DNA from 2 places in the Geodermatophilus sp. CPCC 205761 genome. Region 2 is predicted to be linked to the other one. Evidence: predicted binding sites of a transcription regulator. Region 2 holds the regulator's gene; the other holds the start of a gene.
What was found. Region 2 encodes LexA, which represses DNA repair genes until DNA is damaged. Its sites were predicted from a motif close to TCGAACANNTGTTCGA; they were not measured.
Positions count from the first base shown of each region.

Region 1: dinB (DNA polymerase IV) is a predicted target of LexA. The motif match lies at 8,069-8,084, and genes of this name have one in related genera.

Region 1 is NZ_JALPKQ010000064.1:831-16,238, forward strand. Features, by position in the region: gene MY526_RS24665 (DNA polymerase III subunit alpha) at 1-2,700, shown strand, start outside; gene MY526_RS24670 (VOC family protein) at 2,842-3,321, shown strand; gene MY526_RS24675 (class I SAM-dependent methyltransferase) at 3,393-4,151, shown strand; gene MY526_RS24680 (alkaline phosphatase family protein) at 4,148-5,317, shown strand; gene MY526_RS24685 (sucrase ferredoxin) at 5,330-6,271, opposite strand; gene MY526_RS24690 (cupin domain-containing protein) at 6,291-7,592, opposite strand; gene MY526_RS24695 (BatC protein) at 7,607-7,885, opposite strand; gene dinB (DNA polymerase IV) at 8,100-9,302, shown strand; gene MY526_RS24705 (DUF3040 domain-containing protein) at 9,495-9,893, shown strand; gene MY526_RS24710 (DUF2750 domain-containing protein) at 9,974-10,303, shown strand; gene MY526_RS24715 (transglutaminaseTgpA domain-containing protein) at 10,313-12,706, opposite strand; gene MY526_RS24720 (DUF58 domain-containing protein) at 12,703-14,073, opposite strand; gene MY526_RS24725 (AAA family ATPase) at 14,076-15,056, opposite strand; gene mraZ (division/cell wall cluster transcriptional repressor MraZ) at 15,408-15,408, shown strand, end outside.
Region 2 is NZ_JALPKQ010000021.1:27,100-42,507, reverse strand. Features, by position in the region: gene MY526_RS14405 (hypothetical protein) at 1-159, shown strand, start outside; gene MY526_RS14400 (hypothetical protein) at 268-723, shown strand; gene MY526_RS14395 (response regulator transcription factor) at 659-1,378, opposite strand; gene MY526_RS14390 (histidine kinase dimerization/phospho-acceptor domain-containing protein) at 1,517-2,869, shown strand; gene MY526_RS14385 (class I SAM-dependent methyltransferase) at 2,935-3,540, shown strand; gene MY526_RS14380 (IclR family transcriptional regulator) at 3,887-4,663, opposite strand; gene MY526_RS14375 (hypothetical protein) at 4,650-5,039, shown strand; gene MY526_RS14370 (hypothetical protein) at 5,065-6,057, shown strand; gene MY526_RS14365 (vitamin B12-dependent ribonucleotide reductase) at 6,504-9,374, opposite strand; gene nrdR (transcriptional regulator NrdR) at 9,466-10,023, opposite strand; gene MY526_RS14355 (hypothetical protein) at 10,449-11,084, opposite strand; gene MY526_RS14350 (LysM peptidoglycan-binding domain-containing protein) at 11,206-11,565, opposite strand; gene lexA (transcriptional repressor LexA) at 12,103-12,786, shown strand; gene MY526_RS14340 (hypothetical protein) at 12,922-13,830, opposite strand; gene MY526_RS14335 (phosphatase PAP2 family protein) at 13,937-14,689, opposite strand; gene hflX (GTPase HflX) at 14,756-15,408, opposite strand, start outside.

The DNA of each region.
Region 1 (15,408 bases), on a different contig from region 2:
GAGGCCGGGCTGGGCCGGCGGGGGATGGACCTGACCGAGCGGGTCCGGGTGCGGCTGGAGGAGGAGCTGGGGGTCATCGACTCCCTCGGCTACCCGTCCTACTTCCTCACCGTCGCCGACGTGGTCGACCTCATCAAGAGCTCGAGGGTTCGCGCGGCCGCGCGCGGCTCGGGTGCGGGCAGCCTGGTCACCTACCTGCTGGGCATCTCCGACGTCGACCCGATCCGCTACGGGCTGCTGATGGAGCGGTTCCTCTCCCCGCTGCGCCACCAGCTGCCCGACGTCGACATCGACGTGGAGTCCGCCCGCCGGATGGAGGTCTACGACGCGGTGATCGAGCGCTTCGGCGCCCACCGGGTCAGCTGCATCTCGATGATGGACACCTACCGGGTGCGGCACGCGATCCGCGACGTCGGCGCCGCGCTCGGACTGCCCCCGGCGGAGATCGACGCGGTGGCCAAGGCCTTCCCGCACATCCGGGCCAACCAGGTGCACGCCGCGCTCAAGGACCTCCCGGAGCTGCGGGCCAGCCGGTTCGGGTCGCGGCGGGGCGGCGGCACCGGCGACCTCGACCTGCTGTTCGACCTCGTCGCCCGGCTCGACGGCCTGCCCCGGCACATCGCCCTGCACCCGTGCGGGGTGCTGCTCTCCGACGCCACGCTGCTCGACCGCACCCCGGTGGAGAACAGCTTCCTCGGCTACCCGATGAGCCAGTTCGACAAGGACGACGTCGAGGAGCTCGGGCTGCTCAAGCTCGACCTGCTCGGCATCCGGATGCAGTCGGCGATCGCCCACGCGCTCGACGAGGTGGCCCGGGTCGACGGCGAGGTCGTCGACATCGACGCCGTCCCGCGTGACGACCCGACGACGTTCGAGCTGATCCGCAGCACCCGCACCCTCGGCATGTTCCAGATCGAGTCACCCGGGCAGCGGGAGCTGGTCGGCAAGTTCGGGCCGCAGACGTTCGAGGACATCGTCATCGACATCTCGCTGTTCCGGCCCGGGCCGGTGAAGAGCGACATGGTCACCCCGTTCCTCATGGCCCGGAACGGCTGGCGGGAGACGGTCTACCCGCACCCCGACCTGGCCTTCGCCCTCGAGGAGACCGCCGGGGTCGTGGTCTTCCACGAGCAGGTCCTGCAGATCGTGTCCCGGATGACCGGCTGCACCCTGGCCGAGGCCGACGAGGTCCGGCGGGCGCTGGGGGAGAAGGACGCCCACCCCGAGGTGCGGACCTGGTTCGTGCCCCGGGCGCTGGCCGCGGGCTACCCGCCGGAGGTGGCCGAGCAGGTCTGGGAGGTGCTGGTCGCCTTCGGCTCGTTCGGCTTCTGCAAGGCCCACGCCGCGGCGTTCGCGCTGCCCACCTACCAGTCGGCGTGGCTCAAGGCGCACCACCCCGCGGCCTTCCTCTCCGGGGTGCTCACCCACGACCCCGGCATGTACCCGAAGCGGCTGATCCTCGACGACGCCCGCAACTTCGGCGTCCGGGTACTCGGCCTGGACGTCAACGCCTCGACCGGGGTGTACCGCGTCGAGCGGCTCACCCGGGAGGACGCCGCGGAGGACGAGCCCGACGAGGTGGCGTGGCGGCGGCCGGAGTGGATGCCGCCGGCGATGGCCGACCCGTCCCGCTACGGCATCCGGCTCTCCCTCGCCGACGTCAAGGGCATCTCCGAGGAGGAGGTGGCCCGTGTCGTCGCCGGGCAGCCCTACCGCTCCCTGACCGACTTCTGGCACCGGACGTCGGTGTCCCGGCCGGTGGTGGAGCGGCTGGTCCTCGCCGGCGGCTTCGACTCCCTCTACGGCTTCGGGGTGCGCGACCGCGAGGCCGGCCGGCCCACCCGCAGCCGGCGGCAGGTGACCCGGCGGGACCTCCTGCTGCAGATCGGTGAGCTGGACCGGTGGAGCCGCAGCGGGGCGAAGGCGAACTCGAACGGCCAGCTCAGCCTCGATCTCATGGGTCTGGAGCTGCCGGGGGAGGAGGAGCCGGCCGAGGCCGGACCCAGCTGGGCCGAGGGCAGCGGGCTGCCCGAGTTCACCGACGCCGAGCTGGTGCGGGCCGAGCTGGAGGTGCTGGGGCTGGACGCCAGCCGGCACGTCGTCGACTTCTACCGGCCGTTCCTCGCCGCGATCGGCGCGGTGCCGGCCGGGGAGCTGCTCGGCAGCCGCAGCGGTGCCGAGGTGCTGGTCGCCGGCGTCAAGGTGGCGACCCAGACGCCGCCGATCCGCTCCGGCCGGCGGGTGGTCTTCGTGACCCTCGACGACGGCACCGGGTGCACCGACTCCACCTTCTTCGAGGACGCGCAGGGTCCCTACGCGGCCACGGTCTTCCACTCCTGGCTGCTGGTGATCCGGGGGGTGCTGCGCCGCACCGGGCCGCGGGGGGTCTCGCTGCGGGCCACCGGCGCGTGGGAGCTGCCGGCGCTGCACGAGGCGTGGGAGACCGGCGGGGTGGCCGCGGTCGCCGAGCACATGGCCCGACCGGGGGAGTACACGGAGGCGGCGATCAGCGGGGCGGCGGCGTCGCACGGGTCCCGGCCGGTGGTGGTCAAGCCCGTGCTCGTGCACCCCACCGGGTTCCGGATGTCGCCCTACGCCGACATCAAGCCGGCCGGCGAGGACGCCGCGACCGCGGCGCGGCGGGCGGCCGCGGCGCCGCGCAAGCTGTGGCACTCCAGCCCCGGGAGCTCCGGCCACTGACGGAGGACACCCTCCCGCTCCGCTCGGAGCGGGACCCGCGAGGAGGCCGCTGCCGGTCGCACGGCGGCGGCGACCGATGAGTTGCCGGGCCGGTCGGGGTCCAACCACCACCGACGCGATCCAGCCGAGAGAGGACCCCCGATGCCGAAGCAGATCCCCTGCCTGTGGTTCGACGGCGCTGCCGAGGAGGCCGCCGCCCACTACACCTCGATCTTCCCGAACTCCTCCATCGGCGAGGTCCTCCGCTACGGGCCGGGCACCCCGATGCCCGAGGGCACCGCGATGACCGTCAGCTTCACCCTCGACGGGCAGGAGTACGTCGGGCTCAACGGCGGACCGCAGTTCCCGTTCACCGAGGCGATCTCCTTCCAGATCATGTGCGCCGACCAGGAGGAGGCCGACCACTACTGGACCCGGCTCACCGAGGGCGGCGAGGAGGGCCAGTGCGGCTGGCTCAAGGACAAGTTCGGCGTCTCCTGGCAGGTCGTGCCGACCGAGCTCATGTCCCTGCTCACGGATCCGGACCCCGGCCGGGCCCAGCGCGCCACCGAGGCGATGATGCAGATGCGCCGGATCGACCTCGCCGAGGTCAGGAGCGCCGCCGACAGGGTCCCCGCCTGACCGCCCCGTCCAGAGGCTCGCCGCGAGCTTGCGAGCGGTGAGGAGGACGGGGTCCTTATAGGCTCCGACGGGTGCCGCCGTCTGCCCCCGCCCCGTCCGCTGCGGACCAGCTGCCCGCTCGCGCGGCCGCCGTCTGGGCCGCCCTCGACCCGCTGGTGGGGGCGGGCACCGCGCTGCGCGTGCTCGACGTCGGCGGCGGCAGCGGCAACTTCGCCGTCCCGCTGGCCCGGCTCGGCCACGAGGTGACCGTCGTCGACCCCAGCGCCGACGCCCTCGCCACCCTGCACCGGCGGGCGGAGACCGCGGGGGTCGCCCCGCGGGTCCGCGGCGTCCAGGGCGACGGCGACCTGCTGCACGAGGTGGTCCCGCCCACCGACGGCGACGAGGGCAGCTACGACCTCGCCCTGTGCCACTCCGTGCTCGAGGTCGTCGACGACCCGGCCACCACACTCCGCGAGCTCGCCCGGGCGCTGCGCACCGGCGGCACCGCCAGCATCGCCGTGGCCAACCGGGCCGGGGCGGTCCTCGCCCGCGCCGTCGGCGGGCACCCGGTCGAGGCGCTCGCCCTCCTCGAGGACCGCGACCCCGACCCCCGCCGCGCCGCCCGGCCCGCGCGCCGCCGCTTCACCCCCGACGACCTGCTGGCCCTCGTCGCGGCGGCCGGTCTCCGGCCGGGCACCTGGCGCGGGGTCTCCGTCGTCGCCGACCTGCTCGACGTCGCCTCCGGCGCCGACCCCGACGCCGTCCGCCGCCTCGAGCTGGCGCTGGCCGGCCGGTCGCCGTACCGGGACGTCGCCACCGGGCTGCACGTCCTCGCCACCCGCCCATGACCCTCCCCGCCGGCCTGCAGCGCCCCGCCTACGGGACGGCGACCCTCGCCGACGTCCTCCCCGGCGCGGCCGCCGCCCTCGGGGTGCCGGTCGAGCGCGGGGACCTGCCCGCCGACCCGCTCGGCCTCACCGCGGCGCTCGCCGGGGCCCGCCGGGTCGCCGTCCTGCTCGTCGACGGTCTGGGCGCCGACCTCGTCCGCGCGCACGCCGACCTGGCGCCCGCCCTCGCCGCCCTCGCCGCTCCGGCCGGCGACCTGTCCGCTCCCTGCCCGAGCACCACGCCGGTCAGCCTCACCACGCTCGGCACCGGCCTCCCGCCGGGCAGCCACGGCATCCTCGGCTTCGTCACCGCGGTGCCCGGGGAGGAGCGGACGCTCAACCACGTCCAGTGGGGCGACGACCCCGACCCGCAGGTCTGGCAGGCCCGGCGCAGCGTCTTCGAGCAGGCCGCCGCCGCGGGCGTCGAGGTCGCCGCCGTCGCCCCCTACGCCTTCGCCCGGTCCGGCCTCACCAACGCGGCCTACCGCGGGGCCCGCTACACCGGCACCGTCGGCCCCGGCGACCTCACCGCCGTGCTGCTGGAGTCGCTGGCCGCCGCGCCACGCACCCTCGTCTACGGCTACACCGCGGAGCTGGACCTCACCGGGCACGTCCGCGGCGTCGACTCCGCCAGCTGGCGCGCGCAGCTGGCCCTGGTCGACCGGATGGTCGAGCAGGTGGTCGCCGGGCTGCCCGAGGACGCCGCCCTGCTGGTCACCGCCGACCACGGGATGCTCGACGTCCCGCCGGCCACCCGGATCGACCTGGACGCCGAGCCCGACCTGCTCGAGGGGGTCGCGCTGCTGGCCGGGGAGCCGCGGGCCCGCTACCTGCACGCCGTCCCCGGCGCGGCGGACGACCTGCTCGCCCGGTGGCGGGAGGAGCTCGGCGACCGGGCGTGGGTCGCCGGGCGGGACGAGGTCATCGCCAGCGGCGTCTTCGGCCCGGTGGACGACGACCTCGCCGCCCGCATCGGCGACGTCGTGGCCCTCGCCCGCGGCACGTGGGCGCTCACCGCGACCGAGCAGGAACCCGGCCCCAGCCGGCTGATCGGCTATCACGGCTCGCTGACCCCGACCGAGCTGGCCATCCCGCTGCTCCTCGCTCGCGGGCGGGCCCTGGGCTGAGCCCGGAGTCGGTCAGACCGCCGGGACCAGCCGCACGTTCCAGATGTGGGTGTGCGCGTCGTGCGTCGCCCGGCAGGTCAGCCGCACCGCCTCCTCCGACGGCCGGCTCTCCACCTCGGCGACGACGTCGCCGTCCGGACCGGCGAGGGTGACCAGCCACCGCTCCACCTCCGCCCCGGCCGCACTCAGCCGGCGCACCCCGCGCGGCGGCAGGTCGTCGACCGCCAGCAGCGACAGCTCCCCGCGCGCGACGTGCTGGGCCGCCTGCACCGGCGGCGGGCACCCGGACCGGCCGCGCAGCCACGGGAGCGCGACCCGGCCGGCGGCGTGCGCGGCGACCAGGTCGGCGCCGTCGCCGGGCACCTGCCCGTAGTAGAAGCCGTGCGGCAGGACCAGCACGTTCGCGGCGAAGCGGTCGCCGCCCAGGTGGCTGCACTCCCAGACGTCGTCGGCGGCCAGGGCCTTCGCCAGGGGGCGGCCGCGCAGCGCACAGCAGGCGTCGTGGCCGCCGTGCGCGCACACCAGGTAGGTCGGCCCGGAGGAGGCGTCGCCGGCCGAGCCGTCCCACGGGGCCTCGACCAGCTCGGCGTCGCTGGACCGCACCGACCACCACAGCCCCTCCTGGCCGGGCCGGCCGTCGACGTAGGCCCACCGCCGCCGGGAGTCGGTGAGCTTGTCCCCGGGCCGGCGGACCAGCAGCACCCGGACGTTCTCCACCCGCGCCCGGTGCGACAGCAGCGGTGCCACGGCGGGGTCGAAGCGGGACTGCCGGAGCGCGTCGACGCCCCAGGGTCCCGGCTGCTCGATGAGCAGCCAGCGCTGGGCCGGCGAGGCCGTGCCGACGCCGGAGTCCCCGCGCAGCAGGGCGCCCACCGAGCAGCGGTTCTCGTCGATCCGGCCGACCGGCCGGCCGGGCGCCTCCGCGGGACGGCAGAAGTCGGCGACGTCCGTCACGCCCGGAGGCCCGGCCGGCTCACGATCCGGGCGCGCGGTCACGGGTCCCATCGTGCCCCGCGGTCGGGTCCGGGACGACGGCGTCGGGCACGACCGCGATCGACTCGGTGACCAGCCGCCGGGCGAGCGTGAGCTGGTCGGCGGCGTCCAGCCCGGGCAGGTCGACCACCTTCAGCTCACCGGCGGCGAGCAGGCCGGCCACCGCGGGGCGCGCCTCCGCGGGGAGCTCGAGCGACCGGCGGCCGGCGACCAGCGTCACGCGACCGTCGACCGGTTCGCGCAGCCGGCAGCGCAGCCGGGGCCGCAGCCGCAGCACCGTGTCGGCGGTCAGGGCGGCGGCGGCGGTCGCCTGGGCCAGCGGCGCCACCGGCTGCGGCCGCACCTGCGCCCAGGTCCGCGCGCGCAGCCGGTCGGCGACGTCGGCCGGGTCGACCCGGTCCAGCCAGCCCCGCAGCGCGGCGACCACCGCGGCGACGTCACCGGCCACCGCGGCCGGGTCGGCGAGGTCGAGGCCCAGCGGCAGGGAGCGGCGCAGCGAGGGGTCCTCGGCGGCCAGTTCGCGCACGAGGTCCAGCGCGGACTCGGCGGCCGCCCAGCGGGTCACCGGGTGCACGCCGACGGTCAGGTGCGCGCTGATCCCGCCCAGGGCGACCGCCGAGTGCAGGTGGCCGCGGGGGAGGTAGAGGGCGTCGCCGGGGCGCAGCACCGCGTCGATGACCGGCTCGCGCTCGGCGGCGGCGGCCACGGCGGCGGCCCGGTCGGTCCAGGGCTGGGTGCGCAGCGGGTCGGGGAGCACCGGCTCGTGGATGCGCCAGTGCTTCTCGCCGGCCACCTGCAGCACGAAGACGTCGTGCACGTCGTAGTGGGGGGAGAACCCGCGCGAGGACGGCGGGGTGACGTAGGCGTTCACCTGCGTCGGGTGGCCCAGGTCGGTGGCGAGCTGGTCGGCGAACTCGATCAGCGGCGGCCACAGCCGGTGCAGCCCCTGCAGGACGACGGTGCTCCCGTCCGCGAACAGCCGCAGCACCGCGTCGGAGGACACCTGGTCGGCGATCTCGGCTCCGGCGCCGCCGGAGGTGGTGAACCGCTTGGGGTCGACGACGGCGCCGTCCTTGGCGATCCGCAGGAAGGGGGTCCTGAGCCCCCGGCGGGACAGCAGCTCGTCGACCGCGGCCAGGTCCAGCAGGTCGGCGAAGGAGGCGCCGGTCTCCTCGGCCCTCGTGAGCAGCGGCCGGCGGGACCAGTACCGCTCGGCGAACTCGTCAGGGTCCAGGGCGGTGCACCGGCGCAGGGCCGGCCGGGAGTCCGGCCGACCCTGCACGGTGGGGTTCTCGGTCAGGCCGAACCGTCCGCGCCGCCGTCCGCCCCGCCATCGGCACCGCCGTCGGCACCACCGTCGGCGCCACCGTCGGAACCGCCACCGGCACCGCCGTCGGCACCACCATCGGCACCACCATCGGCACCGCCGTCGGAACCGCCGCCGGCCGCGCCACCGTCGCCGGGGCCGTGGCCCGCGCCGCTGTCGGCTCCGCCGTCGGCACCACCGTCTGCGCCGCCGTCGGCACCGCCGTCGCCGCCACCGGGGGTGGTCATGTCATCGTCGTCGAGCGCCATGGGTCTCCGATCAGAGCGGTAGCGGGCCGCCGGGTGGCGGCCTCCGGTCGGTGCCTTACCTCACTCATCCTGCTCTCACACACCCGCCCCGACCAGCGGGAACGGCGGCTCTGCAACGGGTCGGTCACGACACGGGGTGGAGGTGCCCGGACGGGCCCGGGGGAGTTACCGTCCACCCGTGCGTCGAACGCGTGTTCGACGGCAGGGAGGAGTCATGGCCCAGTCCACCCGTGCCGCCGGCTGCACCGTGCTGCACGTCGACATGGACGCGTTCTTCGCCAGCGTCGAGGTGCGCCGCCGCCCGGAGCTGGCCGGCACGCCGGTCATCGTCGGCGGGGCCGGCAACCGGGGGGTGGTCACCTCGGCCACCTACGAGGCCCGCCGCTACGGCGTGCACGCGGCGATGCCGACCTCCCGGGCGCTGCGGCTGTGCCCGACGGCGACGGTGCTGCCGGGGGACATGGCGCTCTACGGCGAGGTGTCCCGGTCGGTCATGGCGCTGTTCCGCTCGATCACCCCGCTGGTCGAGCCGCTGAGCCTGGACGAGGCATTCCTCGACGTCTCCGGGGCCGGGCGCCGGCTGGGCGACGCCGCCGAGATCGGTGAGTACATCCGCGGCCGCGTCTACGACGAGCAGGGCATCACCTGCTCGGTGGGCGTGGCCGGCACCAAGTTCGTGGCCAAGCTGGCCTCCACCCACGCCAAGCCCGACGGGATGCTCGTCGTCCGCCCCGCCGAGGTCATGGACTTCCTGCACCCGCTGCCGGTCGGCGCGCTCTGGGGGGTGGGCGCCAAGACCGAGGAGGTGCTGCTCCGGCTCGGCCTGCGCACCGTCGGCGACCTCGCCCACGTGCCGGCCCGCACCCTCCAGCGGGCGGTGGGCCAGGCGGCCGGCGGTCACCTGCACGAGCTCGCGTGGGGCCGCGACCCCCGGCGGGTGGTGCCCGACGAGCCGGAGAAGTCGACCGGGCACGAGGAGACCTTCGGCACCGACGTCGACGACCCGGCGGTCATCCACCGGGAGCTGCTGCGGCTGTCGGAGCGGACGGCGGGCCGGCTGCGCTCGGGCGGCTGGCTGGCCCGCACGGTGACCATCAAGGTCCGCTTCGCCGACTTCGCCACGATCACCCGGTCGCGCACCCTCGACGTCCCCACCGACGTCGGCCAGGAGCTCTACGAGACCGCCCGCGCGCTGTTCGACGCCCTCGGCCTGGACCGGGCGCGGATCCGGCTGGTCGGGGTGCGCGCCGAGCGGCTGGTCGAGGCGGGCTCGGCGCCGCGGCAGCTGGAGCTGGGCGCCCGGGAACACGGCCGCCGGGAGGCCGAGCTCGCCGCCGACCGGGCCGCCCGCCGGTTCGGCGCCGGCGCGGTGCGCCCGGCGACCCTCCTGCACCGCGACGCCCTACGCACCCGGTGACGACGGCGGCCGCCCGGGAACCCGGGAGGGCCGCCGTTCGTCCCCTCCTGGAGGCTGCGACCCACCCGCGAGAGTGATCACGGCGCGTCGGCGACGGCTCGCCTTTCGCGCCCCGCAAAGGGCTCGTATCCTCGTTGTCACCGTCGGCGGACACCGCCGACGGGTTCTGGCTTTGGCCCATTGGAGGTCGACGTGCCGCTCTCCGAGCACGAACAGCGACTGCTGGAGCAGATCGAGCGCGCCCTCGTCGATGACGATCCCAAGTTCGCCTCGTCGGTCCGCACCGGTGATCGCAGGATCAAGGCGCGCCGCCGGCTGCAGCTCGGCGCCCTCCTGGTCCTCGTGGGCATGGCCGTCCTCGTCGGTGGCGCGGTGGCCCCGTCGGTGCCGCTCGGCGTCCTCGGCTTCCTCATCGCCTTCGGCGGCCTGGCCCTCGCCGTCCTCAACTACCGGTCCGCCACCGGCGCCGTCGAGCCCGGCACGGCCGGTCCCGCCGCCGCGCCCGGTCGCGGCGGTCGGGGGAGCAAGCCCCGCAGGCAGCCGCTCAAGAACCGGCTCGAGGAGCGCTTCCGCCGCCGCTACGACCAGTAGCCGCACGTCCCTCCCGGCAGCCGCCGTCCCCCGCGGACGGCGGCTGCCGTGCGTCAGGGGCCTGGACAGAGAGGACCGCCGTGCCGGACCAGGTGGAGGAGGCGCTCGCCGCGCAACAGGGGCTGTGGGGCTGGGGTGACGCCGACGGGATCGTTCCGTGGACCGGTGAGGACGGCGCCGACGTCGTCCCGCTGTGGACCGGGGCCGAGCAGGCGGACGCCGCGTCGAGGGACGGCGCCGACCCGGGGGAGAGGCCGGTGTTCCTGGACCTCGACGCGCTGCTCGACGCCGTTCCGGAGTGGCTGGCCGCCGGCGTCCGCGCGGCCCGCCTGCACCCGGAAGGCGGGCTCCCGCTGACCGTGCCGCTGGTCGAGCTGACCGAACGGGTGCTCCGCCTGCAGGTCGGCTGAGCGCGCCCGTCAGCCGCGCTGCGGCGCCCGCGGGCGCACCCGCAGTCGCAGCCGCGTCCGCCGTGCCATCGCCGCCCGCGCCCCGGCGAACAGGGACGGCGGCCACAGCACGGCCCGCAGCCGGGCCGATCGCGAGGCACCCGCGAGCAGCCCGTGCCGGGCGGTGGACAGGGCCGCCCGCAGCTCGGCACCGGCCGGTGGGGCGCTGCCGGGCCGTGCGTAGCTGGCCGCCTCCTCCGCGCGGGCCAGCCGTGTGACGGCGTCCGCGGCGGCCTGGGTCGATCCGTGCCGGCCTCCGGCCCGGTGCCCGCCGGCCCCGGCGGCCTCGGCCAGCTGGGCCGCGACCTGCCGTGGCGTCCGCGCCGGGTCGCCCTCCAGCCCGAGGTCCAGCGCGATCGCCGCGAGCTCGTCCCACAGCGCCCCGGCGCCGCCCGTGGCCAGCCGGCGCCGTCGCTGCAGCGCCCGCAGCCCGGCGGGCACCGCCGCCAGCGCCGCGACCCCGAGCAGCGCCGCGGCCCCCAGCAGGACCGGTTTCACCCAGCCGGCCGCCTGCGGCGCCGCCTGGGGCGCCGGTCCGCCCTGCGGCGCCTGGTCCGGCTGCGGAGCGGACGGCACCGGTCCCGGCAGCGGCGTCACCGGGGTGTCGGTCCGGGGGTCGATCTCCTGGTCCGGAGCGCGCGGCGCCCACGGCAGCTCGACGGCGCGGTCGACGTCGATCGGCGTCGGGTCGAACGGCACCCAGCCCAGGTCGTCGAAGTACACCTCCACCCAGGCGTGCGCGTCGTCGCTGGTGACCAGCCGGCTGCCGTCGGTCTGCACCGTGCCGGGGGTGTACCCGAGGACGACCCGCGCCGGGATGCCGGCCGCCCGCACCAGGGCCCCCATCGCCCCGGCGTACTGCTCGCAGTAGCCCTGGCGCAGCCGCAGGAAGTCGGCGAGGTCGTCGCCGCTCGTCCCGGGCGCGGTGGACAGCGAGTAGCGGTAGCCGTTGGCGGGGTTCGTGAAGTGGTCGTAGATGGCCCGCACCCGCTCGACGGGCGTCTCCCGCCCCGCGGTCAGCGTCGAGACCAGGTCGACCACCTCCGGCGCCAGCGGCGGCAGAGCGGTGTAGCGCTGGACGAGGGGCAGGTCCGGCGGCAGCTGCCCGGCCGCGAGCAGCTCCTCCTCGCTGGGCCGCGGTTCCACCGCCGACACCGACCACGTCCGGCCCTCGGTCGTGACGTCGCGGCCGAACACGGTGGCCGTCCCCGGGTCGAACCGCCACTGCTGGGGATCAGCCACGGCCACGGCCAGCGGGGAGTACAGCAGGGGCAGGAAGCGGTCCTCGTGCCCCAGGGCGGTGATCAGCGCGTCGACCGGCCGGCCGTCCCGGCGTCCCGGCAGCGGCGCGAGCTCGCTGTCGTCGCCCACCGACGTCTCGCCGTCGAGGTTGCCCACCGACCAGCCCTCCTCCGCGTCGTACACGTCGAGGGCGACCACCCGCAGGTAGCCCGGGTCGTCGACGGAGGCGTCCACCCGCAGCAGGTCGATCGGCTCGTCCAGGGTCAGCTGGCCCTGCAGCGCGGCCGCGGGGTCCAGTGACGTGCCGGTGGAGCTCCCGCCGGGGCCGAAGCCGTCGGCGAAGGTGCCCTCGGTGAACGTCGGGACGACGGCGCCGACGACCAGCCCGATCAGCACCGCCACCGCACCCGTGCGGAGGGCGGTCAGCGTCCCGGTGCCCAGCAGCGGACGGCGACCCTCCCGCGGACGCCAGCCCAGCCGCCGGTGCTGGTCGGCCCACAACAGGAGGGCCAGCCCGGCGGCGGGCGCGGCCACCGGGAGCGCGCCGATCGTGCCGGTCACCGTGCTCACCGGCACGCAGAAGAGGACGAGCAGCCCCAGCCCGGCCAGCGCCGGCTGCCGCCCCCCGACGGCGACCAGGTCGACGACGACGGCGACCATGCCGACCAGCAGCGTGGTGAGCGTCAGCAGACCGGTGAGGGGCAGCGCGGGGGTCGCCTGCTCGCGCAGCTCCACCGAGCCGTCGGCCATCACCTGGCCGAGGTCGGTGACGCTGTCCGGGGTGGGGAGGACGCCCCCCAGGGCGGCGGCCGGCGCGAACAGCGCGGTGACCAGGCAGGCCAGCGCCGCGAGCTGGCCGAGCGGCACCAGCGGCACGCCGAGGCCGACCCAGATCGCGGGCACCGGCCGGTCGCCGGCGATCGCCGACCACAGCGCCGTCCCCGCCCCGCGCAGCACCAGGCCGGCGGCGGCGACGACGGCGAGGGCGGCCAGGACCGGCGGCACCCAGGCCCGGTCGGTGAAGACCGGCACCAGGGCCCACGCGCCCAGCGCGGTGGCCGCGGCGGCGGCCAGTGTCGTCCCGGCGTCCTGGACGAGCTCGCGGGCCGTGGACTCGGTCATGCCCAGGCCCCCCGCAGCCCGGCCGGCACCACGCCGGCGCGGCCCAGCTGAGCCCAGACCGCCGCCACCGAGTCCTCGGCGCCGGCGACCGCGACCTGCCAGCCGCCGGCCCGCAGCAGGTCGGCGGCGGCCTCCTGCTGGCGGGTGAGCTCGGAGCGGGCGGCGCCACCGGCCGGCCGGCGGCCGCGCACGGCGCCGGACTCGGCCCAGCGGCCGATGTCGGCGAGCACGGCCAGGTCGGTGGTCGGTCCGGAGCGGGCCCGGACGAGCTCGGCGGCGTCCTCCGGCCCGATCGCGCCGAGCAGCGCGATCACCGACCCCTCCCCGGCGACACGGGTGAGCAGGTCGATGCCCGGCCCCAGCCCGGTCAGCCGGGACGGGGTGATGCCGGCGAGCCGGTCGAGCAGCTCGCCGCGGCCCAGGCCGTCGTGGTGCCCGGTGGGGGTGAGCTCGCGGGCGTCGGTGATCACCCGCAGGGTGGCGCCGCGGCCGATCAGCTCGGTGCCGATGCTCGCCGCGGCCTCGATCAGCCACTCGAGGCTGTCGGGCGGGGGTGCGTCGGTGCCGGCCTCGGCGGCGCGGGCGTCGGCGGCGTGCCCGCGGGCGATGAGGTGCGCGCGGGCACGGGTGTCCAGCAGCAGGGTTCCCTGGGCGCGCCACGGACGCTCCTCCAGCCGGACCATGAGCTCTCCGGTGCGCGCCGTCGCCCGCCAGTGCACCTTGCGCAGGTCGTCGCCGTGGCGGTAGGCCCGCGTGCTGACGTCGTCCTCGCCGTGCACCGCGATGGACCGCCGGGCGCCGGACCCCCCGCCGCCGTGGCCGCCGGCCGGCCCACCGGCGCCGAGGGGCACGACCCGCGGCACCACGACCAGCGGGGCGCTGTCGGTGCCGGCGATGCTGCGCAGCACCAGGCCGAACGGGTCCACCAGGCGCAGTCGCAGCGGCCCCAGCCGGTAGCGCCCGCGGCGGCTGCCGTGCACGCGGTAGTGCAGGGTCGCGGTCTCCCCGGCGGGCAGCCGCTCCACGACGAACTCCGGCGACGGGCCCGTCTCGGCCGGCACCGTCTCGGCCAGCAGCCACAGCCCCCCGGTGCCGCGTCCGGCGTTGGTGACCTCCAGCCGCACCTCGGCGTGCCCGCCGCGCGGCACCCGTGACGGGGTCACCGTGCGCCGGGACGCCACCCGGAACCGGCGCCGGGCCACGGTGGCCGCCGAGAGCAGCGGCAGCGCCAGCACGAACAGCGCGATCTGCACCAGCGGGCGCTCGCCGAGGAGCACGCCCAGGACCAGGAGCGTGAGCCCTGCGGCGACCAGGCAGCGGCCGCGCAGCGTCAGCGTGCCCAGAGCCGTCGCGACCGGTCCGCGCACCGTCAGCGCCCGCGGGGCACCGGGACGGTCGCCAGCAGGTCGGTCACCACCTGCTCGCCCACGCGGCGGGCAGCGGCGGCGTCCGGGGTGAGCAGCAGGCGGTGGGCCAGCACCGGCACGGCCACGGTCTGCACGTCGTCGGGCAGGACGTGGTCGCGCCCGGCCAGTGCGGCGGCGGCCCGGGCGGTGCGCAGCAGCTGCAGCCCGGCGCGCGGGGACGCGCCCAGGCGCAGGTCGGGGGAGCGGCGGGTGGCCTCGACCAGCGCCACCACGTACCGCCGGACCGCCTCGGACACGTGCAGCCGGCCCACGGCCGCCACCAGCGTCCGGATGCAGGCGGCGTCGGCCACCGGGGTGAGGGAGGCCAGCGGGTCGGTGGTGACCATGTCGTCGAGCATGGCCAGCTCCGCCTGGCGGTCCGGGTAGCCCATCGAGACCCGCGCGGTGAAGCGGTCGCGCTGGGCCTCCGGGAGGGGGTAGGTGCCCTCCATCTCGATCGGGTTCTGGGTGGCCATCACCAGGAACGGCCGGGCCAGCTCGTAGCTGATGCCGTCGACGGTGACCTGCCGCTCCTCCATGCACTCCAGCAGGGCCGACTGGGTCTTGGGGGAGGCGCGGTTGATCTCGTCCGCGACCACGATGTTGGCGAAGACCGCGCCGGGCTTGAACTCGAACTCCCGGCTCTCCTGGTCGTAGATCGCCACCCCGGTGACGTCGCTGGGCAGCAGGTCGGGCGTGAACTGGATGCGGCGCACGGTGGCGTCGATCGAGGCGGCCAGCGCCTTGGCCAGGGTGGTCTTGCCGACCCCCGGCACGTCCTCGATGAGCAGGTGGCCCTCGGCGAGCAGCACCACGAGCGCCAGGTGCACGACATCGGGCTTGCCGTGGACGACGCGGGCCATGTTCCCCGCGATGCGGGCTCCTTCGGCTGCTACGTCGACCGAGGAACCCGTGCCGTCTGTGGTCGTGGTCACCTCGGTCACGGAACCACGGTACGTGCGCGGAACCGTGGCCGGACGGTCCCGCGGAACGGCGGCCGGTGCGCGAGCCGACTTCCTGCCCCGAGGAGCCCCACGAGGGCCCGGCGACGGTGTGCGACGACCGGCCGCCGGGTGGTCCGGTGGGGGCGGCGCCCCCCTGCGCCCCACCGGGCTCACCCACCCCGCGGACGACGCGCTGACCTGCGGGTGGGGCGGTGGGGAGGCCTGGTCACGACATGGTGTCGAGTGGTGTCCGGTGGGGCGTAGTGGGTTACTGTGTGGCCCGGTGGGGAGGCAAGGCCCGTCCCGGGTGCACCCCGGAGCACGAGGAGGACCGATGGGGGAGGTGATCCGG
Region 2 (15,408 bases):
ACCGTGCTCCGCCTGCTGGGACTGCTGTTGGTCATCTGGTTGGTCGTCACCATCATCGGCGCCGTGGTGGAGGGGCTGTTCTGGCTCGCCGTCGTCGGCGGCCTGTTCTTCCTCGTCACCGTGGTGCTCGGCTGGGGGAAGCGCGGCACGCGGGTCTGAGCGGGATCGGCACGTTTGCCGATTTCTTGCCCTTCCCTGGGCCACCGTTGGCGGCGGGCGGCCTAGCGTCGACCCCGGCTGGTGGTGAGCTCGGGAACGAGGACGACGATGGACCTTCGCCTGGCGGTTGGCGGCCTGCTGACCCGCAACGCCGTGCTCAGCACGCTGCTGCTGAACTACGCCGACCGCATCGTCCAGGCGTCCCCCGGTCCCGGCGCGGCGTCCGCCCCCTGCTTCATCGTGCCGAGCTGGAGCGCCGACCAGTGCGCGCGCCCCGGGTGCCAGCTGCTCACGGTCGAGGCGCACACGTGCCGCACCGATCCCCGGCGTCGCGAGAACCTCGACGCCGTCCTCTGGCTGCTGCAGGAGGTCCTCACCGGGGACGAGGCCGTCGCCTCGATCACGGCTCGGCTCCTCGGCACGTCGGACGACCTCGTCCCCGGCGACCGTGACACCGTCGTCCGGGTAGGCACCTGGGAGATCGCTCCCGCGTCGTCCGCTACGGCGCGAAGCCACTCTCTGGCGCCGGCAGCTCGAGCCGGAAGCCGTGCCCGCGCACGGTGACGATCCGCGGGACGCGGTCGCCGGAGACAGCGCACTCCTGGATCTTGCGGCGCAGCGCGGCGACGTGGACGTCGAGGGTCTTGGTCGAGCCGAACCAGTGCTCGTCCCACACGTCGGACATCAGCTGCTCCCGGCTGTGCGCCACGTCGGGTTGCGCGGCCAGGCGGGCGAGGAGGTCGAACTCCTTCGGCCGCAGCGGGAGCTCCCGGCGTCCGACCATGACCCGGTGGCGGGGCACGTCGACGACGAGGTCCCCCAGGGTGCGGACGGCCGGTGCGGCCGGGATCGCTCCCCCGCGGCGCAGGTGCGCACGGACCCGGGCGAGGAACTCGGCGAGACGGACCGGCTTGACCAGGTAGTCGTCGGCACCGGCCTCCAGCCCGACGACGACGTCCATCTCCGCCGAGCGCGCGGTCAGCATGACCAGCACGCACCCGGGCTGGATCCGCCTGAGCTGCCGGCACACCTCCACGCCGTCGAGGTCGGGCAGTCCCAGGTCGAGGAGCACGAGGTCGACGTCGCCCGTGCCCGCGCGGGCCAGCCCCTCGGTGCCGGTTCGCGCCCAGGCGACCTCGTACGCGTGGCTGCGCAGGCTGGCCGTGAGGACCTCACCGATCGTCGGGTCGTCCTCGACGAGGAGGATCCGGCCGGCCATGGCGCCATGGTGGCAGCCCCGGCCGCGCCGGTGTGCCGCGTCGCGCCGCGGACTCGCACGGCACCCGAACGCGGTGACAGCGCCGCGCCGGCGCGCGACCCTGACGCCGACGGCGGACTGCGGACGGAGGCGACGCTCGTGCGCACTCGGATCATCGGCGTGGCCGTCCTGGCCTCCGCCCTCGCGCTCTGCCTGTTCGGCGTGCCGCTGGCGGTGGCGGTCCTCCAGTACGCCATGCAGCACGAACGGGCCCACCTGGTGCAGGTCGCCAGCGACATCGCCATCGCCGTGTCCGAGGACGTGGACGACCACGACCCCGTCGAGCGCGAGGACCTGGAGGACGGCGAGGGCGACATCGAGGTGGCGGTGTACGACGTCCGAGGTCGGCGGCTGGCCGGCTCCGCGCCCGGCGCGGGCTCGGGCGTCCTGGACCTCGCCCTGGACGGGGAGGTGGAGGCCGGTGCCGACGGCGACGTCCTTGTCGCCGCCGTCCCCGTGACGCACTCCGACGACGTCATCGGCGCGGTCCTGGTCGCCACCCCGCGCAGCGTCGCGCTGGGGCAGGTGGTCCTCGTCTGGACCGGCATGGCCGGGCTGGCGGCCGTGGCCGTGACCATCGCGTGGCTGGTCGGGCGGCGACAGGCCAGCCGGCTGGCGCAGCCGCTGGAGGACCTGGAGGTCAGCGCGCGCCGGCTCGGCGACGGCGACTTCAGCGTCCGCAGCCGCACGGGCGGCATCGCGGAGATCGACTCGGTGGGGACCGCCCTCGACGCCACGGCCGCCCGCCTCGACGACCTGCTCGCCCGCGAGCGTGCGTTCTCCGCCGACGCCTCCCACCAGCTGCGCACCCCGCTGGCGGGCCTGCGGCTGCGCCTCGAGGCGGCGCTGGAACAGCCCGAGCAGGACCCCCGGCCGGCCATCGCCGCCTGCCTCGCCGACGCCGACCGCCTCGAGGCGATCATCGAGGAGCTGCTCACCCTGGCCCGCGCCGGGCAGGCCGGAGCGGTCGGCCCGGTCGACCTCGGCGCGCTGCTCGGTGAGCTCTCGCCGGAGTGGGGTGCGCGCCTCGCCCTGCACGGCCGCGACCTGGAGGTGCGCGTCGACCCCGACGTCCCGGCCCCGTGGGCGTCCACCGCCGCCGTCCGCCAGGTGCTCGCGGTGCTCCTGGACAACGCGGCCACCCACGGGCGCGGGAGCGTCGTCGTCGCCGTCCGCGAAGCCGCCGGTGCGGTGGCGGTCGACGTCTCCGACGAGGGCCCAGGCGTGCCGGGGAGCGGCAGCACCCTGTTCGACCGGCGGGTCGACCGGCGCGACGGTCACGGCATCGGCCTCGCCCTCGCCCGCCGGCTCGCGGAGGCCGAACGCGGCCGGCTGGTGCTGACCCGCCCGTCGCCGCCGGTCTTCACGCTCCTGCTCCCGGTGGGGGCGGTGGACGACCCCCAGCAGGCCAGCGCCGTCCCCGTCTCGACGAGCGAGGGCATCATCGCCTGACCCGGGCCGGGCGGTGGGACAGTGGCCGGGTGGCCGGCTGCTGCGACCCGCGCGGGTGCGACGGGGTGTTCGACGCGCGGTTCGCCCGGCGGCGCGCCGCGCGGTACCGGCGGCGGGGGCCGGACGCGACCGCCCGCCGGATCGTCGAGCTGCTCGCCGCCGGCGGCCTGGACGGCGCGACGGTGCTCGAGATCGGTGGCGGGGTCGGCGAGATCTCCCTCGAGCTGCTGGGCCGGGGCGCGACGTCGGCGACCGTCGTCGAGCTCTCCCCCGCCTACGAGCAGCAGGCGGCCGCGCTGGTCGCCGAGGCCGGACTGAGCGGCCGGGTGCACCGCCGCCTGGTCGACATCGCCGAAGACCCGACCGCGGTGGCCCCCGCTGACGTCGTGGTGCTGCACCGGGTGGTCTGCTGCTACCCCGACCACCCGAAGCTGCTCGGTGCCGCGGCCGGCCGCACGCGGGCCCGGCTGGCCTTCAGCTTCCCGCCGCGCAACGCCGTGTCCCGGGCCGTGGTGGCCACGCAGAACCGGCTGCTGCGGGCCGGCGGGCGGGAGTTCCGCACGTTCGCGCACCCACCCGAGGCGATGCTGGACGTGCTGGCCGGGCGCGGCCTGGCGCCGGTCCTCGCCCATCGGGGGGCGGTGTGGCAGGTGGCCACGGCCACCCGCTGACCCCGGTGAACGCCCGCTCGAGCGGCGCCTCGACGACGATCTGCTTCTGGACGGCGGCGGAGGCTGCCTGCGTCACGACCTCTCCTGCCCTCTCGCGTCGACGGCGTCCTGGTAACCGGGCAGCGCCCGGCTCCAGTACATCGCGGCCGCCGGGTGGGTGTGGCCGCCGACCCCACCGGTGGGGGGATGGACGCCCGCCGACTCCCTTGCCACGGTGTGTACGCGCGCCGTCACCGCTCGACACCGGGTGGGCGGCGTCGACCGTCCGATCGGAGGGGGATGACGTGAGCTGGTGGGTGTGGCCTCTGCTGGCCTGGATGCCGCTGACCGCCGGCCTCGCGATCGCCTACCGGCCCCGCGCGGTGCCGCCGTCGACCCGCCGGGCGGCGCCGGTGGCTGCTCGGCCAGGCAGGGTCATGGGGGCCCCGGCCAGCTGCAGGGAGACCCCGCGTGCGGTCGCGACGACCGCCGGCACGTACGCGGGCCCCGACGTCTCCTCCGTCGGCAGGACGACCGCCAGGGCCGCGACCACCTGGCCGCCGCGGCCGACGACGGGGGCGGCGACCGCGAGTGCGGGCAGCGGCATCGTGCTGGCGGCGACCGCGACGCCCGTGCGGCGGATGCCGGCGAGGACCCGGCGCAGCACCTCCGCGAGGTGATCGTCCGGTCGGTGTAGCGCTCCAGCGGACCCGGCCAGGACGGCGTCCTGCTCCTCGCGGGGGGCGAACGCCAGCAGCACCTGGCCCACGCCGCTCGCGTGCAGCGGCAGCCGCCCACCGATCCGGCTCGCCGTCGGCACCGCCACGCGGGTGGCGAAGTGCTCGACGACCAGGGCGGCGCCGCTGTCGAGGACCGCCAGTTGGACGTTCTGCTGCGTCGCCTCGTAGAGGTCCTCGAGGAAGGGGCGCGCGGTGTCGCGCAGCCCGCTCGCCCGGGGTGCCGAGGCCGCCACCTCCCACAGTCGCAGCCCCGCCCGGTACCGGCCGTCGGGCTGACGCTCGAGCCCACCCCAGGCGGCCAGGGTCTGCACCAGCCGGTGCGCGGTGGACAGCGGCATCCCGGTCCGCCGGCTCACCTCGGTGGCCGACAGGCCGGCCGGTGCCGCGCCGATGGCGTCGAGCACCGCGCACACCTTCGGGGCGACGCTGCGGGAGCCCTCCTGCGGCATCGTCAGCGCGCTGCTGCTCCGCGGCGTGGCGGCGCTGGTGTCGGCGTTCGCGTCGAGCACCGGCGTGATCGGCGCGATCGTGCCGCTGGCCATCCCGCTGATGGCGCTGGGCCACCTGTCCCCGACCGGGCTGCTCATCGCCATCGCGCTCTCGGCGACCGTGGTGGACGCCAGCCCGTTCTCCTCGGTCGGCGCCCTGGTCGTGGCCAGTGCCCCCGAGGAGCAGCAGCGCTCGGTCTCCCGCACGCTGCTGGTGTTCGGCTGGACGATGATCGTCGTCGCACCGCTGGCCTCGGTCCTGTTCTTCGTCCTACCCGGCCAGCTGGGCTGACCGCCCGCCAGAACTGGAGCACCCGATGACCGCACCCCTGTTCACGATGGCCTGCCAGGCCTACGACCGCATGCAGCCCCTGCGCGACGGCACCGTCCGCCTCGGCGGCGCGCAGCTGAACTTCCTCGACCTGCCGGTGGAGGAGACCTTCTTCCGCATGCTGAAGTTCGGCGAGTTCGACATCGCCGAGCTGTCCCTGTCCAGCTACGTCATGACCCTGGGCCGCGGGGCGCCGTTCGTCGCCGTCCCGGTCTTCCCCTCGCGAGCGTTCCGGCACAGCGGGATCTACGTCCGCAGCGACTCGGCGATCAAGGACCCCTCCGAGCTGGCCGGGAAGACCGTCGGCGTTCCGGAGTACCAGATCACCGCCTCGGTGTGGATCCGCGGCATCCTCGCCGAGCACCACGGCCTCGACGTCGCCTCGGTGCGCTACCGCACCGGCGGGCTGGACGAGCCCGGCCGGGAGGAGAAGGTCACGCTCGACCTGCCGCCCGGCGTGCAGGTCGAGCCGATCGGGGCGGGCGCGACCCTGTCGCAGCTGCTGCTCGACGGGAAGCTGGACGCCGTCTACAGCGCCCGCAACCCCGGCCCGTACAACACCCCGGGCGGCGGCGGCATCCGGCGGGTGTTCACCGATCCGGCCGGCGTCGAGCGGGAGTACCACGCCCGCACCGGCATCTTCCCGATCATGCACACGCTGGTCATCCGCCGGGAGGTCTACGAGCAGCACCGGTGGCTGGCCCAGGAGCTGGTCAAGGCCTGCGCCGCTGCCAAGACCGCCGGGCTGGCGGGCATCGGCGAGACGGCCGCGCTCCGCTACGCGCTGCCGTGGCTGTGGGCCGAGGTCGAGCGCACCCGCGATGCGCTGGGCGAGGACTGGTGGCCCTACGGGCTGGCGGCCAACCGGACGACGCTGGAGACGTTCCTGCGCTACCACCACGAGCAGGGGCTCTCGCCGCGCCGCTACGAGCCCGAGGAGCTGTTCGCGCCGGAGTCGCTGGCCGCCGTCGTCGTCTGACGCGCACGGACGCCGGCCGGCGGCTCCAGCGGCTCGGCCGGCCGTCCCGCTCGGACGCGGTGGCGGGACCCGGTTGGGGCGGCTGAGGTGGATCCAAGGAGGGGGACTGTCCCGGAGCCGGGGCAGTCCCCCGCGGTACCGCCGGGCGACACAGGCGGCTGTGCTTCGCCACCCGACGCAGCGGGCCGGATACCGCGGCCCCGTGAACGCCGGACGCGGCGCGACGGTGAGGGGAGACTGCCACCCGTCTGTTCCTCGGGGCCACGGCACACCGCCCCGGCCGCGCGAGGCGGCCGGGGCGGGTGGAGCGTCGGCGCCCGAGGAGCACCACGCCGGGGCGGCTACCAGGTACGCGGTGTCACCGCAAGCAATGGTGACCCGGTGGCCGGCCCGCCGGGACATCAGTCGAGGATCTCGCTGACATCCCGGCGGGCGGCGCCTGTCTGTCAGCTGCAGCCGCTGGTCGAGCCGCAGCCCTCGCAGACGTAGCAGCTGCCGGCCGGACGCATCTTCGTGCCGCAGGTCATGCAGAGCGGCGCGTCGGTCGCCGTGCCGGTGACCAGCTCGAGGAGCTCGGCCGAGGAGTGCGCCTCCTTGAGCGGCTTCTCGGCCTTGACCGCCGGCTTGGTCGGGGCCTCCGTCGGCGCCGAGCCGCGCAGCGCCTCGAGGTCGACCTCCTCCTCCTCGGCCACCGTGGCGGTCGACGCGGAGGTGCCGTAGCCGGAGACCTGCGCGGCGCGCTCCTCGGCGCTGAAGATGCCGAGGTTGGCGCGCTTGTCCACCGACAGGTGGTCCAGCGCGAGGCGACGGAAGATGTAGTCCATCACCGACTGGGCGATCCGGATGTCCGGGTCGTCGGTCATGCCGGCCGGCTCGAAGCGCATGTTGGTGAACTTCTGGATGTAGGTCTCCAGCGGCACACCGTGCTGCAGCGCGATCGACAGCGAGATGGAGAAGGCGTCCATGACACCGGCGAGGGTCGAGCCCTGCTTGCCCAGCTTGAGGAACACCTCACCCAGGCTGCCGTCCTCGTACATGCCCGCGGTCATGTAGCCCTCGGCACCGGCAACGCTGAACGACGTCGTCACGCTGGTCCGCTTCTTCGGCAGCCGCTTGCGCACCGGGTGCGAGAGCGCGGCCGGAGCCGCGGCCTCGACGGGCGCCTCGGTCTTGGTGCCGTCGTTCTTGCCCTTGCCGTCGGAGAGCGGCTGCCCGACCTTGCAGTTGTCGCGGTAGATCGCCAGCGCCTTGAGGCCGAGCTTCCAGCCCTCGAAGTAGATCTTCTCGACCTCTTCGACGGTCGCCGACTCCGGCATGTTGACCGTCTTGCTGATGGCGCCGGAGATGAACGGCTGCACCGCGGCCATCATGCGGACGTGGCCCATGGGGGAGATGGCCCGCTCACCCATGGCGCAGTCGAACACCTCGTAGTGCTCGGGACGCAGGGTGGGCGCGTTGACCACGTGGCCGTGCTCGGCGATGTACTCGACGATCGCCTCGACCTGCTCCTCCTGGTATCCCAGGCTCTTGAGCGCGCGCGGCACCGTCTGGTTGACGATCTGCATGGAGCCGCCGCCGACCAGCTTCTTGAACTTGACCAGCGAGAAGTCCGGCTCGATGCCGGTCGTGTCGCAGTCCATCATGAAGCCGATGGTGCCGGTGGGGGCCAACACGGAGGCCTGCGCGTTGCGCCAGCCGAAGTCCCCACCGATCTCCAGGCACTCCTGCCACTGCGCGGTGGCGGCCCGCAGCACGTCGGCGTCGTCGGCGCCGACCGGGCGGATCGCGTCGTTGGCCGCGGCGTGCTTGCGCATGACGCGGGCGTGCGCGTCGGCGTTGCGGGCGTAGCCCTCGTAGGCGCCGACGATGCCGGCCAACTCGGCCGAGCGACGGTAGGCCGTACCGGTCATCAGCGAGGTGATGGCCGCCGCCAGGGTCTGGCCTCCGCGCGAGTCGTAGGCGTGACCGGTGGCCATGAGCAGCGCGCCGAGGTTGGCGTACCCGATGCCCAGCTGCCGGTAGGCGCGGGTGGTCTCCGCGATCGGCTCGGTCGGGAAGTCGGCGAAGCAGATGGAGATGTCCATCGCCGTGATCACCAGCTCGACGGCCTTCACGAAGCTCTTGGAGTCGAAGGTGCCGTCGTCCTTCAGGAACTTCATGAGGTTCAGCGACGCCAGGTTGCACGAGCTGTTGTCCAGGCTCATGTACTCCGAGCACGGGTTGGACGCGTTGATGCGGCCGGTCTCGGGGTTGGTGTGCCAGTCGTTGATCGTGTCGTCGTACTGGATGCCCGGGTCGGCGCACTCCCACGCGGCACGGGTGACCTTGCGGAACAGCGTCTTGGCGTCGACGGTCTCGATGACGGCGCCGTCCAGGCGCGCGCGGAGACCGAAGTCGGTGCCGTCCTCGACGGCGCGCATGAACTCGTCCGAGACGCGGACCGAGTTGTTCGCGTTCTGGTACTGGACGCTGGTGATGTCCTTGCCGCCGAGGTCCATGTCGTACCCGGCGTCGCGCAGCGCGCGGATCTTGTCCTCCTCGCGCGCCTTGGTCTCGATGAACTCCTCGATGTCGGGGTGGTCGATGTCGAGGACGACCATCTTGGCCGCGCGGCGGGTGGCACCACCGGACTTGATGGTGCCGGCCGAGGCGTCGGCGCCGCGCATGAAGCTGACCGGGCCGGAGGCGGTGCCGCCGGAGGAGAGCAGCTCCTTGGACGAGCGGATGCGGGAGAGGTTGAGGCCGGCACCGGAGCCGCCCTTGAAGATGAGCCCCTCCTCGCGGTACCAGTTCAGGATCGAGTCCATCTCGTCGTCGACGGCGAGGATGAAGCAGGCACTGACCTGCTGCGGGGCGCTGGTGCCGACGTTGAACCACACGGGGCTGTTGAAGCTGAAGTACTGGTGCAGCAGCATCCAGGTCAGCTCGTGCTCGAAGATCTCCGCGTCGCCCTCGGTGGCGAAGTACCCGTGCTCCCGGCCCGCCTGGCCGTAGGTGAGCACCACGCGGTCGATGAGCTGACGGAGGCTGCTCTCCCGTTGCGGGGTGCCGACGGCACCGCGGAAGTACTTCGTCGTGACGATGTTGGTGGCGTTGATGCTCCACTCGGCGGGGAACTCCACACCGCGCTGCTCGAAGTTGATCGAACCATCCCGCCAGTTCGTCATGACGACGTCACGACGCTCCCAGGTCACCTCGTCGTACGGGTGCACCCCGGCGGTGGTGAAGACCCGCTTGATCTTCAGGCCCTTCCCCCGGGTCGGCGCCTTGGCGGCGCGACGCGTGCGGCCCGACAGGCGGTCCTCGGTCTCGGTCACGGAGCTCTCCCTCATCTGGTGGTCCGGCGGCTGGGGAAGAGCCGCAGTCCGGTGCTGCTGATTGGTGTGTAGCGGGTGGTGCTGACAGTTCTCACGTTCCGGCGACGCTGCCGTCGGAGGCGGCCTGGGTCCGCCCCCCACCCCGCCGGCGCACGACCGGCGGGTCGTTCTGCATCCCAGGGAGCGGCAGGGTCCCGGCGGCGATGTGCCGGGCCCGCAGCTCGGTGATCTCCTTCTCGAAGTCCTCGAGCGAGGTGAACGCGCGGTAGACGCTGGCGAAGCGGAGGTAGGCCACCTCGTCCAGCTCACGCAGCGGTCGCAGGATGGCCAGCCCGACCTCGTGGCTGGGCACCTCGGCCGCGCCGGTGGCCCGGATCGCGTCCTCGACCTGCTGGGCCAGCTTCTGCAGCTGGTCCTCGTCGACCGGCCGGCCCTGGCAGGCCCGCCGCACGCCGGCGACGACCTTCGTGCGGTTGAACGGCTCGCTGACGCCGCTGCGCTTCACCACGGCGAGGACGGCCTCCTCGACGGTGGTGAACCGCCGCCCGCACGCGGGGCACGAGCGCCGACGGCGGGTCGTGGCCCCCTCGTCTGCCTCGCGCGAGTCGATGACGCGGCTGTCGGGGTTGTGGCAGAAGGGGCAGCGCACGGCGTCTCCCCTCCCCTCGTGGAGTGTGCGGCGGCGTCCGCCCGGCCAGCGGTCACGGCCGGTGGTCGACCGGACCCCTGGAGGCCGGTCTGTGGACCCTCCTGGGGACATCCGGTGGACGTTCCGGGGAGAATCTGGGGACCGGCCTGTGGACGGGCTTACAGCGGTGCAACTACTAGATGTAGGGGAACCCTAGGGCGGCCTCTACTAGATGTGCAAGCCGGGACACGCCGCCACTGTTCCGTCGAGACACTGCCGTGACCAACTGCGCGCAGCTCCCACCCGTCACGGCGACACGCGGCCGGAGGGTCGCGAAGGGCGACTCGGGGGTGTAGTGCGTGTCCGCCGCGCAGCGCGGGCGGCGCCTCCGGGGCGCCGCCCCAGGGGGTCCGTCGTGTTCGTCGACCTCAGGCCGCGGTGTGCGATCAGGGGCGAGCGGCGCCCGGCCGCGGGAGCCGGGGACGGGACACCCGGTCGGTCAACCGCATCGGCCGGGTCAGGCAGTCGGCGTCCGGCCGCGGCCGGGGCGCGACGGCGGCCGGAGAGGCGACGTCGTCGTCGGCGGCGCGGTGACGACCGGCCGGCGACGGCGCCCGGTGGCGGCCGGCGAGCAGGCCGCCCCGGATCGCGGGGAACTCGGCCGTGACGTCACCGCCGTGACGCCGACGGGGGGCGCCGGGCTCCACCGCGGGGAACTCGGGCGAGGTCAGCACGTCGGCCACGAGTTGCCTGCGGGCCGCTGCTGCGTCGACGGTGACCATGGGCGTCGCTCCGAGCGGCAGCCTCAGCAGAGTCGTCGCCGGAGCGGGGTCCGCAGTTGCCGGCTCGGCACCGGCAGCCCCGGGCAGCTCCGGCTCGGGCAGCCGCAGGTCACCCAGGTCGACCCAGCTCGCGCGCTCACGGCCGGCCACGACCGCACGCACCGACACCTCGCAGGCGCCACGCTGGTCGTGTCGCCACCCCAGGATCGCGCCGGGCCACCACGCGCCGTCCGAGTACACCTCGACATCCGGGGAGTGCTGGGTGAAGGCGGCCGAGCGCGGCTCCGAGGTGACTGACACCCGTCGACCGTAAGTCGCCGGACCGCCACTCACGGTTAGCAACTCGGTACGGACAGTTGACGAACATGGGAACCCGGCCTTGTGGCCAGTCGCCGGGTCGACGTGTCGCCGTGTCGACGACTCAGGGAAGCCGCAGCGCCTGACCGGGGACGACGACGGCGCGGTCGAGGTCGTTGAGCGCCTCGATCGCGTCGACGACGGCGCGGACGTCCTGCTCCGGCCCGGCGACCTCCGCCGCGATCGACCACACGGTGTCCCCCGCCTGGACGACGACCGTGCTCTCACCCACCAGCTGGAGGTCGCCGGGACCGCCGGTCACCAGCGGCCCCAGCCAGGAGCCCAGGGCCACCCCCACGCCGAGCGCCAGGACCGCGGACAGCCGGCGCGCTCGCCGGGTCAGCCGCAGCCCCGACGTGGCCCGGCGCCCCGGCCGGCCACACCCGCCGCGCACGGTGCGGTCCACGGCCGCCCCGGCCGTCACGGGCCGCGCGGGCCCTGCTCCCGACCGCGCGCCCGGCACACCCGGACGCGCACCGCGCGCCGCCCCCGGACGGGCCGGACCGGTCGGCACGGGCGGTCGGGCGGCGCCGACGCGCGCCTCACCCGACCGTGTCACCGCAGGACGCGGAGCGTGCTCGCGGGGTGGCCCGTCCGCCGCCGGGACCACCCGGAGACGGGGCCGCCAGGGCACCTGGACCGCGTCGTCGAACTCCAACACCGCCTGCTGCACCTGTGCCACGACCACTCCTCCCGAGGGAACTGCCGGACCATCGAACGCTTGTTCGATTCGAACGTCTGTGCGATGTCTACCGGATGGGTCCGACGAAAGCCACAGCGCTCCACCCGCACTTCGAACATGTGTTTGATCCAGCGCGTCCGGCGCGCTACGGTCCATCCCGACGGACGAGACGCGCTGCGCACAGCAGCCGGCGAGGAGGCGACGGTGGCGGAGAAGAGCGGGACGTCAGGGAATCGCCGGGGGGCGGCTGGCGCGCCGGCGACCACCGAGACGGCATCCGTGCGCACCTTCCCCGACCGGGGCGAGGCCGGGGACGGACTCACCCAGCGTCAGCGACGGGTGCTCGAGGTCATCCGCGACTCCATCGAGCGGCGTGGCTACCCCCCGTCGGTGCGCGAGATCGGCGAGGCGGTCGGGCTGTCCTCCGCCTCCTCGGTGGCGCACCAGCTGACGGTGCTGCAGAAGAAGGGCTGGTTGCGCCGCGACCCGAACCGGCCCCGGGCGCTCGACGTCCGGCTGCCCGGTGACACCGCGAGCGAGACGGTGCAGCCGGCCCCCCTCCCGGCCGTCGCCGGCGAGCAGGTCCCGGCCCCCACGTACGTGCCGCTGGTCGGCCGGATCGCCGCCGGTGGTCCCGTGCTGGCCGAGCAGGCCGTGGAGGACGTCTTCCCGCTGCCCCGCGAGCTGGTCGGCGAGGGCACCCTGTTCATGCTCAAGGTCGCCGGCGACTCGATGGTGGAGGCGGCGATCTGCGACGGCGACTGGGTGGTCGTGCGCCAGCAGCCCAACGCCGAGAACGGCGAGATCGTCGCCGCGATGCTCGACGGCGAGGCGACGGTGAAGACCTACAAGCGGCGGGACGGCCATGTGTGGCTGATGCCGCACAACCCGGCGTACGAGCCCATCCCGGGCGACGAGGCGACGATCCTGGGCCGGGTCGTCACGGTGCTGCGCCGGGTCTGACGCGGCGCCGGCGCGCCCGTGCCGCCGCCGGAGGCACGGGCGAGGACCGCCGGCCTCGTCGGGCACCGGCGGCACGGGCGAGGACCGCCGCCCGTGCAGGTCACCGGCGGGACGAGGGAGGCCCGCAGCCGCGGGTCAGTCGCGGCGGCGCAGCCTCCCGCCGATCCAGACCACTGCCGCCGCGATCACGGCGGCGACCACCCCGGCGGCGATCGGCGACACGCCTCCGCCGACGAGTCCCTCCGAAGCGGCTGCCTCGTCGCCGGCCGGTGCCGGGCTGGGGGGCTCGGCCAACGGCACGACGGTGATGTCGCTCGGCAGGCCCTCGCTGGCCACCACCACGCCGCTGCCGTCGGCCGTGAAGCTGATCGCCTCCCCCTGCGGGGACTCGGGCAGTGCGATCCGGGTCGGCTCGGCAGCGAGCGCACCCGCGACGTCGGACCCGGACAGCGGCCAGACGTAGGCGTCGGTGTAGGTCCGCAGGGCCAGGAGGCGCCCGTCCGCCGAGACCGCGCCACCGGTGACCATCAGCTGCCCGGCCCTCCCGACCGGGCCGCCGGGCGTGCCGGTCACGGTGAACTCCACCCCGGCGACCTCGGTCAGCCCGACGACGCCCGACCCGACCAGCGCGGCCACGGGCCGGAACACCTTGCTGGCACCGAGGACCTCCTTGGACACGAGGAAGGGAGTGCCGTCCGGCGCGAGGAGCAGCGCCTCGACGTCCCGGGCTCCGTCGGGAAAGGCGAGCCGGTAGACCGCCGAGCCGCCGTCGGGCCGGAGCGCCAGCAGCGCCACCGTGTCGCGGACTCCGTTGTTGTCACCGGTGTCGGCCAGCCAGACGGTGCCGTCGGCGGCGACGGCGAGGTCCTCGGGGTCGTAGGGATCGATCGGCGCGGACTGCACGGTGAGCACCTGGCAGTTCCCGTCGAGCTCGTAGACGTCGACCTGGTCGCCGCCGTCGTTCATCGCCAGCATGCGGTCCCCGACGACGACCAGCCCCGAGACCTCCGGCAGCCGCGGATCGGTGATCTGGCAGCGGGTCACTGGGCCGGCAGGGGCCTCCGTCGACGCCGACGCGGGCAGGCCGGCACCGAGGACGACTGCCCCCGCCAGCGTGATCGCCGCGACTGGACGTCGCCCTCGGACGCCGCTACGCGGTCGGTCGGCCGGCTCGGGCACGAACCCAGCGTGACAGCACGACTGCATCCAGTGCGTGAACCACGCCCAACAGCAGGATGCCGACGGAGGCGCCGACGACGGCGTCGGTGACCCAGTGGAAGTCGAGGGAGACCATCGCCACGCCGGTCGCCACCGGGCCGACGATGCTCAGCAGCCGGAACGACCGCTGGACCGGGGGGACGAGACGGAACTCCACCGCCTGCCAGCGCGCGACGCCCCACATGAGCACGGCGTTGGCCACGTGCCCGGAGGGATAGGAGGCGCCGTCCCGGTAGAAGAACGACCCGGGGTAGGCCGGGGCGGTGCGGCCGGTCCCGTACTTGAAGCCGTAGACGACGACGGTGAGCAGCGCGAGCGCCACCATCACCCGGAGCAGGGGCACCACGCTGCGGCGTCGCCAGACCAGGTGCCCGACGAGCCCGGCGAGCACGATGAGGATGAACCCGCGACCGCCGAGCTGGGTCACCGCCCAGACCGGCCAGTAGGCGGCCGAGTCCTTGAGGTCCCAGGCGCTGACCGCCTCGGACACCCGCAGGTCCATCCGCTCCAGCGTGCCGCGGCTGAGCAGGTCGACGGTGGTGCCGACCGTGACCAGCAGGGCGACCACGAGCAGCCACCACGACGGACGACCACTGGAGACGACCCGCTCGTGACGGACGGGCACGACGGCGTCGTCCGGCGGCACCTGCTCGCCCGGACGCCGCCGCACCGCGCCGCTGGTCACCGCCTCACGGTACCGGCCGGGGCGTCGGTGCAGCCCCGGCCGGACCGGCCCCGCGGCCGGTACCGGTCAGGCAACCGGCGCGCTGAACTGCTCCAACGCCGCGGCGAGCCCGCCGTCGACACGCGCCGTGAGCCGCGTCCCTTCGGCCTCGTGGGCCTCGTTCAGCACCTCGCCGTCGCGGTGCACCCGGGCGACCAGGTCGCCCCGGTCGTAGGGGACGAGGACGTCGACGTCCACGTCCGGGTGCGGCAGCCGTCCGGCGACGATCTCCTGCAGCCGCTCGATCCCCTCACCGGTGCGGGCCGACACCCACACCGCGCCGGGCAGCGCCCGGCGCAGCGTGAGGACGTCGTCCTCGGTCATGGCGTCGACCTTGTTGACGACGATGAGCTCGGGCACCGCGGCCGCGTCGATCTCCCGGAGGACGATGCGGACGGCGTCGATCTGACCCAGCGGGTCGGGGTCGGAGCCGTCGACCACGTGCAGCAGCAGGTCGGCGGCGGCCACCTCCTCCAGCGTCGACCGGAAGGCGTCGACCAGCTGGTGCGGCAGGTGGCGGACGAAGCCGACGGTGTCGGTGAGCGTGTACTCGCGACCGTCCGGGGACTGCGCGCGGCGCACCGTCGGGTCGAGGGTGGCGAACAGGGCGTTCTCCACCAGCACGCCCGCGCCGGTCAGCCGGTTGAGCAGGCTGGACTTGCCCGCGTTGGTGTACCCGG